DNA from 2 places in the Arthrobacter sp. TmtSoilC48 genome. Region 2 is predicted to be linked to the other one. Evidence: predicted binding sites of a transcription regulator. Region 2 holds the regulator's gene; the other holds the start of a gene.
What was found. The regulator Rex, encoded in region 2, represses fermentation and respiration genes when NADH is low (regulators of the CRP and FNR family bind a similar motif). The targets are predictions, from matches to a motif close to CTTGTGAANNNNTTCACAAG.
Positions count from the first base shown of each region.

Region 1: AC6I97_RS11290 (glyceraldehyde-3-phosphate dehydrogenase) is a predicted target of Rex. The motif match lies at 2,256-2,275, and genes of this name have one in related genera.

Region 1 is NZ_AP046049.1:2,396,722-2,403,927, forward strand. Features, by position in the region: gene AC6I97_RS11270 (Nif3-like dinuclear metal center hexameric protein) at 1-147, shown strand, start outside; gene AC6I97_RS11275 (zinc ribbon domain-containing protein) at 237-974, shown strand; gene AC6I97_RS11280 (YaaA family protein) at 995-1,759, opposite strand; RNA gene rnpB (RNase P RNA component class A) at 1,817-2,208, shown strand; gene AC6I97_RS11290 (glyceraldehyde-3-phosphate dehydrogenase) at 2,495-3,982, shown strand; gene AC6I97_RS11295 (hypothetical protein) at 4,054-4,263, shown strand; gene AC6I97_RS11300 (HNH endonuclease family protein) at 4,386-5,186, shown strand; gene AC6I97_RS11305 (acyltransferase domain-containing protein) at 5,171-6,025, opposite strand; gene def (peptide deformylase) at 6,030-6,602, opposite strand; tRNA gene AC6I97_RS11315 (tRNA-His) at 6,740-6,812, opposite strand; gene orn (oligoribonuclease) at 6,945-7,206, opposite strand, start outside.
Region 2 is NZ_AP046049.1:1,453,792-1,460,997, forward strand. Features, by position in the region: gene AC6I97_RS06950 (IS110 family RNA-guided transposase) at 89-1,351, opposite strand; gene AC6I97_RS06955 (glutaredoxin family protein) at 1,654-1,908, shown strand; gene AC6I97_RS06960 (redox-sensing transcriptional repressor Rex) at 1,992-2,699, shown strand; gene AC6I97_RS06965 (hypothetical protein) at 2,742-3,617, opposite strand; gene AC6I97_RS06970 (hypothetical protein) at 3,881-4,579, opposite strand; gene AC6I97_RS06975 (YceI family protein) at 4,785-5,336, opposite strand; gene AC6I97_RS06980 (histidine phosphatase family protein) at 5,552-6,217, shown strand; gene AC6I97_RS06985 (TlpA family protein disulfide reductase) at 6,222-6,827, shown strand; gene AC6I97_RS06990 (cytochrome c biogenesis CcdA family protein) at 6,833-7,206, shown strand, end outside.

The DNA.
Region 1 (7,206 bases), 940 kb from region 2:
CACTTTGCCAGTGAATGGCTGTGGCTGCCCGTAGCCGCGGAAGCGCTCGGCAACGTACTGGCTGATCAGGGCTACGACGTCGAGATCCGTGTGAGCAGCACCAACAGCGATCCCTGGGACTTCATACTCACTCCCGGCGGGGACTAGAGTCTAGAAGATACGGACAGTCCCAATAAAAAGGGGCCCGTCCATCCGGAACTGATCCCCAGGCCCGGAAGTAACAAGCGGAGGTAAGCGTGGCGAAAGCAGCACCGGCAGAACAATTGAAATTGCTTGAACTGCAGGGACTGGACGCCAGGCTCAAGTCGTTGGCAGGCCGCCGGAAGGTGCTGGAAACAGATCCCCGGATAGCTGACCTGCAGGATGCACTCAACGTTGCCAATGGTGAGTTGGGCGCGGCCAAGATGGCCGTACACGACGCCGAAGCCGAACTGCGTCGTTCGGAAGCTGACGTGGAACAGGTCGCATCCCGCATCGAACGGGACGAAGCCAGGCTCAATAGCGGAACCGGCCTCTCCAAGGACCTCGTAGCGCTCCAAAGTGATATTGCGTCCCTTAATAAGCGCCGCTCCGACCTTGAAGATGTTGAGCTTGAAATCCTGGAACGTTTGGACACCCTGCGGGAGCGCCAGGCCGCGCAACAGACCATCGTGGATGACATCCAGGGTTCATTTGCCGGCATCCGCGCCGAACTGGATGAGGCGATTGCTGAGATCGCGGCCGAGGAAACCGTGGTCCGCGGGCAGCGTGCCGCTTTCGCGGAGGCCCTCGACGCCGGAATGCTTGCAGTCTATGAGAAGACCATAGCCAAGCGCGGCGTCGGTGCCGCCAGGCTCTTCCACGGTAAATCGGAAGGTTCAGGGATGATGCTCAGCCCCGGCGACCTCGCTGAAGTCAAGGCTGCGGCTGACGACGACATCGTCTTTTGCCCTGATTCCGGATGCATCCTGGTCCGTTCGGCCGAGTGGAACTGACCTAGCCGAGCGGAACTGACCTAACTGCCCAGAATGATATTGAGGGCATGCGGCTTGCGGGCCGTCCCGGGAACAAGTTCCGCTGCCCAGACTTCCTTGGCGGCCTTCAGCAGTTGATCGGGCGTGGCAGCGGCCTTGCCGCGCCTGGTCAGCAGATGCCTGGCAAACTCGCCACGGGTGTGTTTGGCGAAGTGGCTGACCACCGTGCGCTTGCCGTTTGCCTCGTTGAATACATTCACCGTGACGGTCTGCGCTGCCGGGGGAGCCCACGCAGCTGCATACGTGCTGGAACGGCAATCAACCAGCAGCTCTCCTTCAGCCCGTTTGGCGAGGGCCGCATTCAGGTTCGGCTTCCAGAAGGAGGCGAGGCGTCCGACGTCGGGCAGTGCGGTTCCCATGGACAGCCGGTAAGCCGGCACCTGGTCACCAAAACCGATAACGCCCCACAGTGCCGAAACCACCAAAATCGTTTCGGTTGCCTTGCGTCGTTGGGCCGGCGTCATGGACTTGAAGCCGAGCGCGTCATACAGGACTCCTGAGTAGACCTGATGGGCCGGGGCCGCCGGTTCCGCGTGCAGCCGGGTATTACGTTCGACGTCGTCCTTCAGCGAGGCACCTACGCCCAGCAGTGCCAGCGCGTCCTCGTGGGCGCTGACGGTGCCCAACGATTCCAGGACCTTCGCGCGGTACGGGTTCAGCTCCGGAAAGCTGAGCGACTCCCATTCGACGGCGGGACCTTTGACGGCGGGGGTCTTGCCTTCGGAAGGCGGCAGCAGAATCAGCACCAGACGATATTACCGGGGACCGGGGCAACCCTCGACGCCGGTAGACTGTACGGCGGATGGGTTGACCAGGCGGTCGCGCGTCACGCAAGTGGCTCGAGGAACGTCCGGGCTCCGCAGAGCAGGGTGGTGGGTAACGCCCACTCGGGGTAACCCGCAGGCCAGTGCCACAGAAAACAGACCGCCTGCGCGTGCTGATGCTTGCATCAACATGCGGCAGGTAAGGGTGAAACGGTGGTGTAAGAGACCACCAGCTCCCTGGGTGACCGGGGAGGCTAGGTAAACCCCACCCGGAGCAAGGCCAGACAGGGCACGTTTGAGGGCTGCTCGCCCGAGTGTCCGGGTAGGCTGCTGGAGGGCGCCGGCAACGGCGTTCGTAGATGGATGGCCGCCACTCCTTTGCCGGCAACGGCAAGGGATGACAGAACCCGGCGTATCGGTCAACCCATCCACATATTTGCCACTGAGGTCCCAGGCATGTGATGTCCATTGTGACTGCCATGTGAGTGATTTCACGCCCCCGGGCGCCCAAGAGGGCGCCCTTCCGCCTTAGACTTGTTATGAACGTAGATGTTCTGCCGCCGGGACTGCGTTCGCAGCCGGCGGTCTTTTCTTTGCAATCGTTCAAGGCGCTGTGGGTGGACCGAAGCCCGTCCAGTGCTCGTGCCGCAGGATTACTCCGGGCGGCCGCCATCTGCATACGAGGACGTATGTGGTTGACCCAAGGAAGGTAGTTCTGTGAGCCAGACGTCAGATTCTTGTCTTGATAAGTGGATGGGCCGGGAGGCTCTCGCCGAGGCCATGATTCCGGTGATCGGCCGGTTGTACCGGGAAAACAACGTGGTCACGAGCATCCACGGCCGGAGCCTGATCAACAAGTCGACCATGAACATCCTGAAGGCCCACCGCTTTGCGCGCCGGATGAGCAACACCGAGCTCCTGCTCGAAGAAACCGCACCCCTGTTGAACGCTCTTGCCGAGCTGGAACTCGGTGCGGCTGCAATCGACATTGCCCGTCTCACGGAGAAGTTCCGCGTCGAGGGCCACGGCACCTCGTTGGATGACTTCCTGCGGGCCGAGCTCGCGGAAATCGTCGGAAAGCGTGGCGCTGATGACCGCACCAGCACCGACGTCGTGCTGTACGGCTTTGGGCGCATCGGCCGCCTCCTGGCCCGCATCCTGATTGAAAAGGCCGGTGGCGGGCATGGCCTGCGGCTGCGTGCCATCGTTGTCCGCAAGGGCGCCGAGAACGACCTCGTCAAGCGTGCCAGCCTCCTGCGCCGCGACTCCGTACATGGTTCCTTTGAGGGAACTATCCGCGTGGACGAAGAAGCAAACACCATCACCGCCAACGGCGTTCAGGTCCAGGTCATCTACTCCGACAACCCCGCAACCGTGGACTACACCGCCTACGGCATCAAGGATGCCCTCGTAGTGGATAACACCGGGCGTTGGCGCGATGCGGAAGGCCTGTCCCAACACCTGCAAAGCAAGGGTGTTTCGCGCGTCCTGCTGACGGCTCCGGGCAAGGGCGACCTGAAGAACATCGTCCACGGAATCAACCAGTCCGACATTTCCGATGACGACAAGATCGTCACGGCCGCGTCGTGCACGACCAACGCCATTACCCCGGTACTGAAGGCCATCAACGACAAATTCGGTATCATCCACGGCCACGTTGAGACGGTGCACTCGTTCACGAACGACCAAAACCTGATCGACAACTTCCACAAGGGAGATCGCCGCGGCCGCTCGGCAGCACTGAACATGGTCATCACGGAGACAGGGGCAGCCAAGGCTGTTGCCAAGGCGCTTCCGGAACTTCAGGGCAAGCTCACCGGTAACGCCATCCGCGTACCTACCCCGGATGTTTCCATGGCGATCCTGAACCTCAACCTCGCCAAGGGCACCACACGCGATGAGGTCAACGACTACCTCCGCGAAATGTCGCTGCACTCACCGTTGCGCAAGCAGATCGACTACATCGATTCCCCGGACGTTGTCTCCACCGACTTCGTTGGGTCCCGCCGCGCAGGCATCGTTGATGGTCTGGCCACTATTTCCAACGACAAGAACCTCGTGCTCTACGTTTGGTACGACAACGAATTCGGCTACTCCTGCCAGGTTGTCCGTGTCATGGAGGAAATGGCCGGCGTCAACCCGCCGTCCTTCCCTGCCCGCGACATCGTGGCGCCTATTGCAGTGCTTGAGGCAGCGAACGCCTAAGCCGGGAAGTATTCACGGGTTTCCCGGCTGTGTTACTGGTATCAGCCGGGAAACCTGACCAAAATGGGTTCATGGAAAATGAATCGACTTTGGAACACGAGACAACGCTGGAACATGCGCTGGATGTAGCGCGGGCCAACCACAAGCAGGCACAGAAACTGCTGGACCAGGCCATCGCAGCAAACGCGGCGGGGGACGTCAGCGACGAACGCGTCCAGCAATTGCGTACGCTGCTGGAGGTGGCTGCCGAAGACCTCCAACGCGTTATGCGTGAGCAGTAACCCGGGGAAGTTCCCCATCACTGCAGTGTGACTTCTCCTACACACTGTGGATATCGGCTCTGACTGTCGGTGCCGTGTCCTACGCTCATAGGACACGACCCACCCCGACTGGACGGAGCCCCTTGAGTATCACCTGGTCTGCCTACAAACGCGCGCGCAGACGATCACGCCAGGCGTGGGCCATTCTAGGATTGGCAGCCGTAACCCTCGCGGCAGGACTGTCCTGGTTCTTCACCACCGGCCAGTTCGATGCAGCCGGGCCATGGGTGTCCGGTCCCAGTGAAGCGCCGGTATTTAATCCCGCATGGATGAAACCCATTACCGGCATCGAGGCCGTTCCCGCGGAGAAGGCAAGCGCGGCACTCGCACAGCTGGAAGTTAAAGGACGCGCATCCCAGGAAGACTATGAGCGAACCGCATTCGGCCAGGCGTGGCTGGACGCCGATCGAAACGGATGCGATACCAGGAACGACATCCTGCGCAGGGACCTGTCGTCCGTGGAGTTCACCAGTGGTTCCTCATGCAGGGTTGCCACCGGAGAGTTTCAGGAACCCTACACGGGCGCCCACGTAACCTTCCGTCGGGGCCAGGACACCAGCGCTGAAGTTCAGATTGATCACATTGTCGCCCTGGCCGACGCATGGCAGAAGGGTGCCAAGCAGTTAACGGTGCAGCAACGCCAAAGGCTGGCAAATGATCCGTTGAACCTGATTGCGGCTGATGGGCCGGAGAACGTGAAGAAGGGCGCCGGCGACGCGGCCACGTGGCTCCCTCCGAACAAGAACTTCCGGTGTCACTACGTAGCGCGCCAGATCTCCGTCAAGGCAGCGTACAAGCTGTGGGTCACACAGTCGGAGAAGGATGCCATGATGCGCGTCCTGTCTTCTTGCCCGGATCAGCAGACCATCTACAGCGCCAGGTGACCGTGCCCCAGTTGCCAGGTACCGCCGTCGTCGATTCTCTCCAGGACTATGCGCTGGAGCGAAGTCTCCCGGGGTAGTTTGTCCAGGTTCCCGAGCCCCCGCTGCCTAAACGTGAAGTACACGGCATCAGTGGGGGCATCGGTGCACCGATCCAGGGTGAAGCGGCGGGCGAAGGATGCGATGTTGCTGTCAGGAAGCCGCGCAACCAGATAAGGATCCAGCATCCAGGACTCGCACGTGGCCACAGTGGCCGGTTTGTCCGGGAAATAGTGGGGAAAGAACCAGCGAGCCTCGTTAAAGCTGGCGTCGACCAGCGCAGGGGAGAGGCCGCCGTCTTCGGGAATATGGACACCCAGGATCCAATCGGATGCGTACGCCACGTTGCCCCCTGGGCCGTCGTCACGCCGGCTCCGGATCAAATGGAATTGCAACCGGCCGAGGCGGAACAGATTCCCTGCCATGTGCAACGTCAGCCAGCTCCAGGTGTCCAGGCCGAAATGTCCATGGACGCGGCGGTTGATGCGCAGCTGGAGCCCTACGTCGGCCAACGTGGCTGCTGAGACGTCAGTGCTGATACCCAGTTCCAGATGGTATGCGTGGACTCTGGGTGCGAAGCGGAGCAGTGCCTCGATCCAGACGCTCTCGACGGGCTGGCCGGGCCAAATCCGGTCGGGAGAAATACTGTCGGCCGGAAAAGTGCCAAGCCGCTCCTGCAGAAGCTCCAATGCTTCCAGGACGTGGCCACTGGGGGCTCTGTCCAGGAGCGCGGCGCATTCCACGGCGTCCTCGCCGGCAATGTCCAAGAGCTCGAACAATGCTGCATGGGGTGCCTGGCTCATCGAATCAGTGTCCGAACGGGTCAGGGTCGACGCCAGGCATCCATGTCAATCCGGGAACGCCCCAACCGTTCTTCTTGGCCTGCTTCATTGCCTTCCTGGCATATCGGTCCACAAGGCGGTTGACGTAAAGCTTGCCGTCCAAATGGTCGTACTCGTGCTGCATGACTCGAGCGAACCAGCCCGTGGCTTCGAAGTCCACAGGATTCCCGTCACCATCAAAGCCTTGGACGCGGGCCCATTCGGCACGCTGCAGAGGGTAGTGCTCTCCGGGGAAGGACAGGCAGCCCTCAATGTGCTCTTCCGGGTCCGGGAGGGCGCCTGAGACCTTTGAGAGGGTCAACACGGGATTGACCAGAACGCCTTGATCAGGGGCGTCGTCGTCGTTCGCGTACTTATACACAAAGATGCGCTTCCCGACTCCTACCTGGGGTGCGGCGAGGCCTACTCCGTTCGCGGCTTCATTGGTTTCAAACATGTCCGCGATGAGTTTCCGGAGATCGTCATCGAATACTTCGACTTCACTTGCCCGACGATGCAAAACGGGTTCGCCCCAAATGGTCACAGGGAGGACGGTCATCTCAGCTCTTCCTTGGTTGATCGCTGTGTTCCGGAAGCAACCCATGCGACTGCAGCCGGGCCAAAACAAAACAAAGGCCGCACCGGATAACCGGTGCGGCCTTTGTGGAAACCGGCTTTTTGAGCCAATCTCGGCGGGGTGAGCGACGGGGGTTGAACCCGCGACCTCCTGGACCACAACCAGGCGCTCTGCCAACTGAGCTACGCCCACCATGTGCCTTTTTCGGTAAGTCCGTATGACCGGCATTCCGTGAAGGCAACGACAAATAGCTTACCTGCTGTTTTGGGGTGAAAAGTCCACTTTTGCCGGTTTCGACGAAAAAACCTTCAAAAATGGCGCAGATCACATAGTTTCCGTTGAGCCCAGAGTCTCAGCAGTAGCCGTGATGTCTTTGGAGATGCGCTGCGCGGTAGCCGTGTCAGGCCCAGGGGCGGGCACAAAAACGGCCTGCCTGTAGTAACGGAGCTCGTCGATGGAATCCTTGATGTCCCCCAGTGCGCGATGTCCGCCATGCTTGGCCGGCGACTGGAAGTATGCCCGCGGGAACCAGCGGCGCGAGAGTTCCTTGATGGTGCTGACATCGATGACGCGATAGTGGAGGTGC
Region 2 (7,206 bases):
GGGCGCACGGTGGGCGACCGCCGGGGTGGATGTGAGAGAGGGATGGCCGGGGAGGGGGTGGGATGTGAGAGTGCCCCTATGTTTTTCGTCAAGCGGTTGCGGGTGTTTGGGGTTGGTATAGGGTCCCGTCTCTGAGCATGGCGTAGAGGGTGTCGCAGCGGCGTCGGGCGAGGGCGATAAGGGCTTGGCTGTGGTGTTTGCCTTCGGCGCGTTTGCGGTCGTAGTAGGAGCGCGATTGCGGGTCTTTGAGGGCTGCGAAGGCGGAGAGGTAGAGGGTGCGTTTGAGGACTTTGTTGCCTTTGCGGGAGGCGCGGTCTGCCCGGATGGAGGACCCCGAACGCCAGGTCACGGGGGCCAGGCCGGCGTAAGAGGCCAAGTGCCCCGCGGTCGGGAAGTCTTTCCCGGCGACTTCGGTAAGGATCCGTGCTGCGGTCCTGATGCCCACTGCCGGCAGAGACATCAGGACCGGGTAAAGAGGGTGGGCCTCCACAAGGGCCTCGACCTGGGCGTGAACCATGGCGCGTCCTTCATGGAGCCTGGCGAGCATTCCGGCCAGTTCCGGGAGCACGATCGTTGCGGCGTTCGTCCCAACAACCGTGACTGTTTGCCGGCCGAGGGCGTCGATGATCTCATCTGCCAGGCGTTCGCCCATGCGCGGGGCGAGCTTGGTCAGCCGGTTCGCGATCCGGCGCCTGCCGGCGTGACGCAGCGCTTCAGGGGTGGGCCAGGTCCGCAGCAGATCCTGGACCGCGGGATGATCCAGCCTGGGACCAAGCACCCGCTCAAGCGCCGGGTGGATCTGGGTCAACAGCCCACGGATCCGGTTGGACGTGGCCGTGGCCTGCTTGGCCAGATCATCATCGAACCCGCACAGCATGCCCAACTCGGCCAACTGCTCGTCAGCGAGCCGGACCGAGCGCAGGGTGTGCGGCATGGTCCGGGCCGCGTCGGCGATGATGAACGCGTCGCGGGCATCGGTCTTGGCCTCCCCGGGATGCAGGTCCGCGATCCGGCGCATCGCCAAACCAGGCAAATACCCCACCAGAACACCGGCGGCCTGGGCCACCGCGACCGGCAACGCACCAATGGTCGCTGGCTGGTCAACTACCAGCAGGATCCGGCCGTGATGCTCCAACTCGGCCAGAATGTCTTGGATCCTGGCCTCGTCGTTAGGCAGCGCCCGGTCCAGCAGCTTCTTTCCCGCCCGGTCCACGGCAACGGCATGATGCTCGCCCTTGCCCACATCCAGTCCGATGAACACCTCAACCGTTTCGTGTTCTGCGATCACGTTGGCACCTCCAGTCGTAGTCAGCTCCCGTGCTGGCCTGTCCGCGGTGTCAGGGCCCGGCATCCACGTTACGCACGACGTTCCCACACTGTCCTGCCCCTATAAGCGGTCTCCCCGACACCTGCCAACCCCGGTGACAACACTCTCAAGATCATCAACAACAGAGGATCACAATCATGCCGGGATCAGCAGGCCAGCACACCCACATCCTGCACCAGGAAACGGGCTACGAAAAAGGTAACGGGGTGGCCGGGAGGGGGGTGGGATGTGAGAGAGGGGTGGCCGGGAGGGGGTGGGATGTGAGAGAGGGATGGCCGGGAAGGGGGTGGGATGTGAGAGAGCGTTGGGGCGGTTACCGTTGTGTCATGGCTATTCCCGACGTCGTCCTCCTCACCAAAGCTGACTGCCACCTGTGCACGGAGGCACGTGCCGCCGTCGAGCGCGTTACCTCGGCACTGGGCATCCAGTGGACCGAGCAGGCAATTGACGGAAAGGCAGAACTGCAGGAGCGTTACGCGGAGGAAATTCCAGTGGTGCTGGTGGATGGGGTCCAGCGCGACTTTTGGAAGATCGACGAGCAGCGCTTGACCCGTACATTGAAAAAAGTTCTCGAAGGCTGAGGACCACGGGACTCTGTTACCCGGAAGTACCGGCTTTTGTTGAGTCCGCCCAAGGGCCATAGAGTGGAACAACAAGCGACGCAATGGAGAAAACCGTGACTGCGCTGGAACCGTCCCCGGGGGCAACAAGCGGGGACAACGAACCTGCCGCCAAGCAGATCCCGCCCGCGGCTGTGGCCCGGATGACTCTCTATTTGCGCGCGCTCAACTCGCTCCTGGCAGAAGGCGTGGAACGTGTGTCATCGGACGCGTTGGCCGAGGCTTCAGGCGTCAGCTCCTCCACGCTCCGCAAAGACCTTTCCTACGTGGGCTCGTACGGGACCCGCGGGGTGGGCTACGAAGTCCAGTACCTGAGCCGTCACATTGCTGCAGCCCTTGGCCTGACGCATGACTGGAAGGTCGCAATCGTCGGCGCCGGTAACCTCGGCAAGGCCCTGGCGCGGTACGGCGGCTTCGAGTCCCGGGGATTCGACGTCGTAGCTATTTTCGACGCAGACCCCATGGTGATCGGCAACGAGGTGGGTTGGTTGCGGGTCAGCGATTCAGCGGAACTTGAACGTGTCCTGGAACGCACCCACACCAACATGGTGGTGCTGGCATTGCCCGCCACAGTGGCCCAGGAAGTCTGTGATCGCGTCATCGCTGCCGGAATCCGGAGCATCCTGAGCTTTGCTCCGGTTCTCCTGCAGGTTCCGCCGCACGTGAACCTCCGCAAGGTGGATATGGCCACCGAGCTGCAGATCCTGGCGTACCACGCACAACGGGCGCAGACACCGGGTCAGGCTGTCTAGCCTTTCCGGGTCCGCGCCCGCTGTGGAACGAACTGCCGTGGTTTAGCGGCCGTACGGGTTCTGGTACGGGTTGCCGAAAGGCTGCGGCTTACGGAAATACGGAGCCGACGCCGGCAGGTACAGCAGGACGATTGCGGCAACTCCCAGCAGGATCACCAAGAGCTGCAGGATGCCATACGTAGCACCGAACTGGAACAGTCCGGCGAGGCCGAGGACGGAGATCGCCGCGAAGACGGTGCCCAGGATCCTGGCCCAGTTCTTGCCCTTGCGGACCGGGAATGCAACCAAGGCGTAGAGGCCCAGGGACACGATGGCTCCAATGATGGCGGCAACGACGATACCGCCACGCATGCCTTCCAGGGAGCCTTCCGGGAATTCGGTGCCCTGCTGTGCAGCCTGCTGGATCATCGAGTTGATGAAGGCATCCGAGCCGGTGGTGGCCAGGATCAGCGAGCTGATGGCGGACAGGATGCCCGCTGCGATGATCATCCAGAAGGAGATGTTGACCAGCGGGGGAACCGTAGCAGGCCCTGGCTGCTGGCTGGGCCAGTTGGTGTCCTGCCCGTATTGCGGGGCCTGCTGACCGTAGGGAGACGGCTGCTGGCCGTAGGGCGACTGCTGACCAAACTGCGGCGACTGTTGGCCAAACTGGGGAGCCTGCTGACCATATTGGGGAGCCGGGGGCTGGCCATATTGGGGAGCAGCCGGGGACTGCTGACCGTACTGCGGAGCGCTGGGCTGCTGACCATATTGGGGAGTCTGCTGGCCGTACTGCGGTGCCGACGGCTGACCGTACTGTGGCATGGATGGCTGGCCCGGCTGCTCAGGCTTGTTGGCGTCGCCCTTGTTATCACCGGTGTTGGGATCGCCCGGTTTGGCGTCCCCGGCGTTGGACGGCGGGTATGGAGGGTTGCTCATGGCATTCCTTTGCTTGTTCGACTGCTGGTACGGCTGCCGGGATCAGCAAAAAGACCCTGCCCCCAGCCTGGTTCTGCTTCCACCGTACCTCCGGGGTCCGGTGCTGCGGATGATCACACGCAGGAATTTCCTGCTTCAGATGAAATCATCACGATGGCGTACGCCTTCATGATGAAGGCCGCGGTGGTCCAATGGACCACCACGGCCTTGTGCACCTGTCAGGGCGGCTTGGATGAGAGCCCGACGGCGGTACTTCAGGCAGGTTAGACGGCGCCCTTTACTGCCTTGAACCACAGCTGCGAGTTCGGCAGCCACATCAGCACAACGGCCACTGCGCTGACCAGGAAACCGAACCAGTTGCCACCCAGGCCTGCACCGGGTCCGCCGGCGTTGATGGAGCCGAAGATGGCGAGCAACAGGGAAACTGCGGCAAGGACGGTGAGGGCGAGGCGTGCCCATTCCTTGCCTTCCTTCATCTTCATGGCAAGGACTATCTGGGCGGCTGCAACAGCAAGGCTGATGATCAGGAGAACCAGGAGGAGTGCGGCAACTCCCGGCATGAAAGCGAACGCTGCGATGATGGCGAAAAGCCCGATGAGGCCAAACAGGAGGCCCAGGAGTCCCGAGATGACCCAAATGAAGTACGACACTTTGAGCTCGGTGGGCAGGCCCATGGTCTTGAAGAGGCCCGAGAAACCACCTTGCGGAAGGATGTCATTGAAATTGCGGGGGCCGTCGGTGGGCATTTCGAAGTGGAAACCGCCCGCCTGTCCGGGCTGGCCTGGCCCGGGCTGCGAGTACTGGCCAGGCTGCGAATACTGACCTGGTTGCGACGGCGGCTGGTAGCCCTGGGGTGGTTGGTAACCCTGCGGTGGTTGGTAACCCGCAGGAGGAACATTGCCGGGCTGCGGAGGCTGGGCGCCGGGCTGCTGAGGCTGTGGTACTTCGTCTGGGTTACTCATGGCATCACTTTAGACCGCAGGTTGAGGGATGCATAGGAAATTCGGAGCTGCCTCGCAGTGAACTACAGGGTGTTTGCCGAATAATCGCAGGGTGACTTCCGAGTACGCGAATGAGTATGCGAAACGGCGCCCCCACAGCGGAACTGTGACGGGGCGCCGTTTACTCGGGACTGCTGTACGAGTTCCCGTGCAAGCTGCTGTGGATCTAGGCAGCTGCCGGTGCGATGAACGCGAGTTCCAGGTTGATGACAACCTTGTCGCTGACCAGGACGCCACCGGCCTCAAGCACGGCGTTCCAGGTCAGGCCGAAGTCCTTGCGGCTGATGGTGGTTTCGCCGGAGACGCCTGCACGGGTGTTGCCGAAGGGATCCACTGCGACGCCGTTGAATTCGGTTTCGATGGAAACTTCCTTGGTGACCCCCTTGATGGTGAGATCGCCCACAAGATCGAAGCCGTCGCCGTTTGCCTTGACGTGGCGGGAGACGAAGGTGATCTCCGGGTACTTCTCCACATCGAAGAAGTCTTCGCCCTTGACGTGGCCGTCGCGGTTGACGTCGCCGGAGTCAAAGCTGGCGGTCCGGATGGTTGCGTTGACCTTGGAGTCCGTCAGCGTCTCGCCGACTTCGAGGGTTGCTTCGGCATCCTTGAAGACGCCGCGGACCTTGCTGATACCTGCGTGGCGGACGGTGAAGCCGATCTCGCTGTGGGAAGCGTCGAGGGTCCAGATGCCGGTGGTGACGTTGGCGGGAAGGGTCATCATGATGTTTCTCCTGTATGTAGTGGAAGGTACCGCTTGCTTGCCCGGCGGACTGGTTGATGCATTTACTTGAAACGTCAACCGAGCTTCGTGTCTAGTATAAACATGCATATGCATCTTTTATTCCAACTCCACGGAACATTTTGAGAAAACTTTGAGTTCTACTGACGGTAGAAGATTTCGGATCGCCCCGCTTCTTTGAGAAACTGGTAAACATGCCCCAAGCAACTGTCCATCTGCTTCGCCATGGCGAGGTCCATAATCCCGATGGCGTCCTCTATGGCCGGCTGCCTGAATTCCATCTCTCCGAGCGGGGCCGGGAGATGGCCCGCATGCTGGCCGAGCACTTCACCGTCCGCGCAAACGAGGGTGCCAGGATTGTCCACTTGGTCGCCTCGCCGCTCACGCGCGCCCAGGAAACGGCAATGCCCACTGCCGAGGCACTCCATCTCGATATCCATACAGACCCCAGGATCATCGAAGCAGAGAACCACTTCGAGGGACTCCACCCCACGCGCAGCGAATTCCTGAAGCCCAAGCACTGGCTCTATTTCCGGAACCCCCTGCGCCCGTCCTGGGGCGAGCCCTACAAAGAGCAGGCCGCACGCGTCATGGCTGCCGTTGAAGATGCGCGCGTCAAGGCGATCGAACTGGGTGGCGACGGCGCGGAAGCGATCCTCGTCAGCCATCAGCTTCCCATCTGGTCCACCCGCCTGTCCGCCGAGGGCCGCCGGCTGGCGCACGACCCCCGTAAGCGTGAGTGCACCTTGACCTCCCTGACATCCCTGGTCCTGGACGAGGACGGCAGGATTGTGCGGGTCGAATACAGCGAACCTGCTGCCGTGCTCCTTCCCGGTGCAGCAAGCACTCCGGGGGCGTAGGCACATGAACAACAACGTTTCGCGTCGCGGCGTGCTCACAGCCGGTGGTGTCCTGTTGGCAGGACTTACCATGGGCCTGTCGGCCTGCGCCCAGAAGGACTCCCTCGCAGAGCAGGCCCGAAAAGGCGACAACAAGAACTACGTGGCCGGGGACGGTTCCGTCACCGAGTTCGCCAAAGCCGACCGCGCTGCACCGGTGGCGCTCAAGGGGACACTCTTCAATGGGGAGACGGTCAAGCCCGAAGATCTCAAGGGTAAAGTCACGGTCTTGAACTTCTGGTTCGCGGCCTGTGCCCCGTGTCGCGTCGAAGCTCCCCAGCTTGAAGCCCTGCACCAGGACTTCAAGGACCAAGGCGTTCAATTCTTCGGCGTTAACCTGCGTGACGAGAAAGCCACCGCAGAGGCCTTCGACAAGACCTTCAACCTCACCTACCCGAGCTTCAACGACAAAGACGGGGCCGTGCTCCTGTCTGTGTCCGGAATCGTGCCTCCGGGCGCGGTGCCCACCACATTGGTCCTGGACAAGGAGGGCAAAGTTGCCTCCCGCGTCCTCGGCGAAATTGAGAAGAGCACGTTGAAGGCCCTCATTACGTCCGCAGTGGCTGAGTAGTACCAATGAACAGTCCTTTCGCCGAGACGATCCTGAACGGATCACTGCTGCTTGCCGTGCCGGTCGCGCTGCTGGCCGGACTCGTCTCGTTCCTTTCGCCGTGCGTGCTGCCACTCGTCCCCGGCTACCTTGGCTACGTCACGGGACTGACCGGCGTCGATCTCCAAAAGCAGCGGCGCGGCCGCATGCTGGCAGGTATTGGGCTGTTTGTGCTGGGCTTTTCGGTGATCTTTGTCCTCCTGGGCGGTGCCTTTGGGCAGCTTGGGACCCTCCTGACAGGCCCGCAGAACGCCTGGATCACCCAAGTGCTGGGCATTCTGGTCATCCTCATGGGCGTCGTCTTTATGGGTGGCTTTGGTTGGCTGCAGCGCGACGCCAA